Regions from separate parts of the Ornithinibacillus liuyingii genome, predicted to be linked through region 2. Evidence: riboswitches for the same ligand, from Rfam matches in the RefSeq annotation. Region 2 holds a riboswitch; the other holds the start of a gene.
What was found. Region 2 has a riboswitch for S-adenosylmethionine ahead of ACSKT4_RS04100 (cyclase family protein). Riboswitches for the same ligand answer to the same signal wherever they lie in the genome.
Positions count from the first base shown of each region.

Region 1: it holds a riboswitch for S-adenosylmethionine, as region 2 does, so the genes downstream of both, ACSKT4_RS15785 (methionine ABC transporter ATP-binding protein) here and ACSKT4_RS04100 (cyclase family protein) in region 2, are expected to answer to the same signal.

Region 1 is NZ_JBPWOS010000012.1:55,166-58,383, forward strand. Features, by position in the region: gene gcvH (glycine cleavage system protein GcvH) at 1-284, shown strand, start outside; gene ACSKT4_RS15775 (toprim domain-containing protein) at 446-802, shown strand; gene ACSKT4_RS15780 (thioredoxin family protein) at 822-1,139, shown strand; SAM riboswitch class I at 1,219-1,332, shown strand; gene ACSKT4_RS15785 (methionine ABC transporter ATP-binding protein) at 1,497-2,519, shown strand; gene ACSKT4_RS15790 (methionine ABC transporter permease) at 2,512-3,180, shown strand; gene ACSKT4_RS15795 (MetQ/NlpA family ABC transporter substrate-binding protein) at 3,209-3,218, shown strand, end outside.
Region 2 is NZ_JBPWOS010000002.1:241,580-244,797, reverse strand. Features, by position in the region: gene ACSKT4_RS04105 (hypothetical protein) at 1-982, opposite strand, end outside; SAM riboswitch class I at 1,127-1,228, shown strand; gene ACSKT4_RS04100 (cyclase family protein) at 1,314-2,072, shown strand; gene ACSKT4_RS04095 (5-methyltetrahydropteroyltriglutamate--homocysteine S-methyltransferase) at 2,152-3,218, shown strand, end outside.

The sequences.
Region 1 (3,218 bases), on a different contig from region 2:
AATTAGGAGATATCGTATTTGTTGAGCTTCCAGAGGTTGGAGATGAGATACAAGTTGATGAGCCTTTTGGTAGCGTTGAGTCTGTAAAGACAGTGTCTGAATTATATGCGCCTATTAGTGGGAAAATTGTCGAAGTAAATACAGATTTAGAGGATAGCCCTGAGCTTGTAAACGAAGCTCCATATGAAGGTGCATGGATGATTGTCATCGAGCCTAGTGATGAATCTGAACTAGAAAATCTACTTTCGCCTGAGGCATATAAAGAACTAATCGAACAAGAATAATATGTTAAACATCTAAGAACTGACTTTTTTCCAAGCTTTACGGAAAAGAGTCAGTTTTCATTTCAAAAATATCCAGCTCTAGGCGTCAGTCCCTATTGAGAATATGTTCACCTGTTTGTGTTTGGACGCCTTACGCTCTAATCATATGAGGGGGATCTACCATGATTTCACATCAAACTGAACGTGTTATAATTGTTGAGGGTTTAACGGATAAAAGGCAACTTGAGAAAGTTATTAATGACCAGATTACAATTATTTGTACGAATGGAACGTTTGATATAGAACGTTTTGATGAAATGCTAGAAACCTATCAGTTGGATGAAAAGGATGTTTATATCTTTGTTGATGAAGACAAATCTGGGATGAAGCTTCGGAAACAACTTTCCCTTGAGTTACCACATGCAGAGCATATTTATGTTAGTAGTGAGTATCGAGAAGTAGCTGCTACCCCAGAACGAATTTTAGCAATGCTTCTACTTGGTAAGCAAATTGCTGTTAATCCCCATTATTTAGTCTAGCTTTCAAGTAGGTGATAAATTGAACGAGATTTCCAAAGAAGTTCTTGAACAACAAGAATATTTACTGTATATATATACCCCTTTTTGTGGTACTTGCCACATAGCCAGGACAATGTTAGATAAGATAGAAGCGGTGCATCAGGAGAACATATTTTATGAAATGAATGCCTCTTTGTATCCTGATTTCATGCAAGACAATAAAATCGAAAGTGTTCCTTGTCTTGTCATAAAAAAGGGTCATGATATTAAAGAAAAAATCTATGCATTTCAATCCACTGGGAATATATATCGTTACCTTTTAGAATATCAACCAGAATTATTTCGAGATAAAAAATAAATTGTATTGCATTTTTTTATTGACACGTCTATATACTGATGATATAGTAAATTCTGTTGAAAAATTGAATAATGTAAATCTCTTATCCAGAGCGGTGGAGGGAAAGGCCCTATGATACCGCGGCAACCTTCAAACTTTCGTGTTTGAAAAAGGTGCCAAGTCCTACAAAGCAATTGGCTTTGAAAGATGAGGGAACGTTAGGATTTAATAGTTACTATTACGTCTTTCTGTTCTCTTACAGAAAGGCGTTTTTTATTTGGGAAGGGCAAAATCAATTCTTACCATTACGTGATATAAATACGATTGTATTTATGCATTTCCGAAATTAGTACATCATAGAAAGAGGAGGGATATGGAATGATATCTATTAAAGATCTGACTAAAGTATTTCGCTTTGATCAGAAAGAAATCAAAGCAGTGGATCACTTAAGTTTAACCATTGAAGATGGTGATATATTTGGTGTGATTGGCTATAGTGGTGCGGGAAAAAGTACATTTATTCGTTTGCTAAATCGTCTCGAAGACCCTACTTCTGGTCAGGTAACCATTCAAGGCAAAAATATAACGGCAATGAAGAAGAATGAACTAAGAATTGCTAGACAGGATATTGGTATGATTTTTCAGCATTTTAATCTTCTATGGTCACGTACAGTTCGTGAAAATATTGCATTTCCATTAGAGATTGCTGGAGTTCCTGCAAAAGAGAGAGAAGATCGAGTAAAGGAACTAATTGAGCTTGTGGGACTTGCTGGAAGAGAGAATGCGTATCCTTCTCAATTAAGTGGTGGGCAGAAGCAGCGAGTTGGTATTGCAAGAGCACTTGCGAATAATCCTAAGGTGTTATTGTGTGATGAAGCAACCTCTGCATTAGATCCAGAAACAACAGATTCCATATTAGACCTTTTGGTAGATATTAATGGAAGATTAGGACTTACCATTATATTAATTACCCATGAAATGCATGTTATCAAGAAAATTTGTAACCGAGTTGCTGTGATGGAAAAAGGAAAGATTGTGGAGCAGGGTGATGTGTTAGATGTGTTCCTAAAACCGAAGCAGCCCGTTACTAAGAAATTTGTCGAACAAGTGATGGGTGACTCAGATGGTGATTTGAGTCAATTATTAGATGTTTATACAAGTGGAAGGGTTGTTCGTTTACATTTCGTCGGCGATTCTGCAAACCAAGCATTAATCAGTCAGTTATCTAAGGAATTTGAAATTGAAGTAAATATTCTTCAAGGAAAAATTACTCAAACTAAACTTGGTGCTTATGGGACCCTAGTAGTACAAATTAACGGAAGTGACCGTGAAATAAACAATACAATCCAATTTATTACGGAAAAAACCACTGTAGAAGTGGAGGTTTTAACCCATGCCTAATGAATTATTTCCTAATGTAGTAATAGAGAAATTACTAGTGGCAACCGGCGAAACGTTCTATATGACCCTTTTAGCCTTAGTAGGGACTGTTATTTTTGGAGTAATATTAGGACTTTTACTTTATTTAACCTCCAAAGGTGGACTATGGGAAAACAAAGCGTTGAATTTTATTGTAGCAACAATTGTTAACGTATTTCGAGCCATTCCTTTTATTATCTTAATATTGTTATTGATTCCATTTACTAATTTCTTGATTGGCACGATTAGGGGACCAAACGCGGCTCTTCCTGCGTTAATAGTGGGTGCAGCTCCGTTTTATGCAAGGTTAGTAGAAATTGGGTTACGTGAGGTAAATCGAGGCGTTATTGAAGCAGCACAGGCAATGGGAGCTAGAACAAAAACCATTATTTTTAAAGTGTTATTGCCAGAATCTATGCCTGCTCTTGTTTCTGGAATAACGGTTACTGCAATTGCCTTAATTGGGTATACAGCAGTAGCTGGTGTTATCGGTGCTGGGGGGCTAGGAGACTTTGCCTATTACCATGGTTTTGTTAGACGTGACTTTGATGTCGTGTTTGTATGCACCGTATTAATTGTTATTATTGTTTTCATATTCCAATTCATTGGTGACTTTATTACCAATAAATTGGATAAAAGATAAAATATATTAAATAAAAGGAGATTACCAAATGAAGAAAT
Region 2 (3,218 bases):
GCTTCGTAACAAATATCATCGAAAAGTAGATGACTGCAGTTAATAATAAATTAAAGCTATACATCCATGCTTGATCATAGAACATGAGCATGAGTAAGGTAGATAGGATGAGATTTGCTTGTATAAATGGAATGAATTCCATGATAAAAGGCTTTAATCGCTTCTTCTCCTTTAGCAACCGATATCCGACTATTAAAGTGGCATTATATAACATGATTCCTAGATAAAAAACATCTACCGGTACGTTTAGCGCTGCCAGCAAAAGACCGGCGAACACACTGATTGCTATATACGAAAACCAGACAAAAAGACGGGATGATCGCTTCAAAGCAAAGTAAGCATATATGGGGAGAATGAATAAGGTGCCGATTGCCCCAAATAAAAATTTCCCCTCTCCATAAAAGGAGAAATAACTTCCAAATAGCTCAAAGTAGCCTACGGATACAACGATAATTGGTAAAAACAAGCTACCTAACACAAGAAATGCAAATGCTGTTTTCGTTATACGGAGAATACGACTAGTTAAGCCTGCCAATCCATAAAACAAAATAGCAACCGTTGAGATTAGTCCTGTTTTAGCCCAAGCACCAAGTGTATCCCATGTACTCGTTGCAAGAACTAATCCCCCTAAAAGTAATAGGATCACACCGAGATTCAAGCCCCAGGTAATATTGCGATCCCTCACCTGTTTATCTGATAACGTCTTCTTCTCCTTCCTAATCGGCTTCGTTTGAACAGCTTCTTTTTTCGGCGCTAAGCTTGTAGGTTGAGGTGTGATGGTGACTGCTGGTTCTTTCTTTGACTGTTCCTGCTTTACCGTTTCCTGCCTGATTTGGTTCACTCGTGATATATTTTGATAATATTTAGAATGTGCATGAACAATTTTGGCTGCGACATTCATATTGATGTATCGCGCCTTCACTAATTGATGAAGTTCCTCGCGAACGATTTCTCTCTTTTCATCCGGACTAAGTTGTGTCATAGAACACCCACCTTTTGATTTCGATATACTCATCATACCAATAACAACAAATGGAATCATTATAATTTTTTAATATATAGAAAATTATAGCTTGACATGCTCTTTGGAGCGATGTAGAGTGAATAGTAACAATTAAATGACCGATTCTTATCCAGAGAGGTGGAGGGACTGGCCCTTTGAAGCCTCGGCAGCGGACTCATTTTGAGTACTGTGCCAATTCCAGTAGCATTTGCTAGAAGATAAGAAGAGCACCTAACCTAAATTTGTTTAGCCTCTTCTTATTTATAAGAAGAGGTTTTTTGATTGTTTACTAAATAAATGAGGTGAGGAAATGACAAACGAAATCCGGAACAACACAAATGAAGTTTTAAGAGCTATTGAACAATTAAAAGAAAAAGAGTGGGTGGACCTAACTCATGCCTTTGGTCCCGATTCACCACATTTCTCTGCATTTGAAGCAGCTGAATTTAAACCCTTATTTACCCATGATGATGGTTTCTTCGCGCAAAGCTTTACCTTCCCAGGGCAATATGGTACACACCTGGATGCACCAATCCATTTTTTACGGGACAGAAGATACCTAGAGGATTTAGACTTAAAAGAACTTGTGTTACCTCTTGTCGTCATTGATAAATCAAAGGAAGTTGCTACGGATAACGACTTTACGCTATCTACAAGTGACATTCTAGCATTTGAAGCTGAGCATGGTCTAATTGAGGCAGGAAGCTTTGTCGCGCTAAGAACCGATTGGAGTAAACGTTGGCCTGATCACGGCTTATTCGAAAATAAAGATGAAGATGGCAACGCCCATGCACCTGGTTGGGGACTAGATGCCCTGAAGTTCCTATTTGAAGAACGTCAAATCAAGGCTATCGGCCATGAAACTTTTGATACAGATTCTGCGGTAGATTACCGAAAAAATGGAGCACTAGTAGGCGAATATTACGTGCTGGACCAGGATACTTACCAAATAGAGCTGCTTACTAACCTAGATAAGGTACCTGCTAAGGGCGCCGTAATCTTTAATATCGTTCCAAAAGCAAAAGGAGCATCCGGATTCCCCGTACGGTCTTTTGCGTTATTACCATAGAAAGTAACTAACAGCTTTGTTAAAAGAAATAAAACTAGATGTAAATCCCACTATAAACGAAAAGAAAGAAGGAATTAATATGACTACTAAAACATTTCAAGCGCCATTTCGAGCTGACCATGTAGGGAGCTTACTACGCCCGGAAAATCTATTAAAAGCAAGAGAGAACTATAAGAATGGTAATATTTCCAAAGCAGAATTAAGAGAAGTAGAAAACAAGGAGCTACAGCGTATCGTGGATAAACAAATTGAAGTCGGGCTTGAGCTAGTAACCGATGGAGAATTTCGTCGCTCATGGTGGCATATTGATTTTCTTGAAAATCTAAATGGATTTGAAGGCTATGTGCCGGAAAGAGGAATTCCGTTTCAAGGCGTGGAAACAGAACCATATGATGTTCGCAATATCGGCAAAATCTCCTTTAATGAGGATCATCCATTCCTTGAAGACTTTAAATTATTTAATGAACTAGTAGCTGGTCGTGCCGTTGCAAAGCAAACGATTCCAAGTCCTAACCAATTATTCCATCGTGGTATACGAAACACGGCGGTTTATCCTACTGTCGAGGAATATACGAAGGATGTTATCCAAGCCTACCGGGATGCGTTAAAGGCCTTTTACGATATCGGTGTCCGGTATATACAATTAGATGATGTTTACATTGCTGGTCTGAATGCAGATAGTCTAGTAGCATATGAGCCTGAACTCTCGCGCGAAGAATTAATTGAGCTATCCCTTCATGTCGTCAACAGTGTATTAGAGGATAAACCAGATGATTTATATGTCACCACCCATCTCTGTCGGGGAAACTATGAATCTAGGTGGGCATTTGAAGGTAGCTATGCACAGATTGCCCCAACATTATTCGCAAAAGAAAAGGTGAATGGATTTTTCCTAGAGTATGATGATGAACGTTCTGGTGATTTCAAGCCATTAGATTACATCCCTGAAGGTGGCGCATGTGTTGTATTAGGTCTTGTTACTTCAAAGTTTGGTGAATTAGAAGATAGAGAAGAGATAAAACGTCGTATTCAAGAAGCCAGTCGTTATGTTCCACTAGAGCAGCTTGCACTAAGTCCACAGTGTGGATTTTCTTCTACACATCATGGGAATAAGTTAACCGAAGAACAGCAATGGGCGAAATTGAA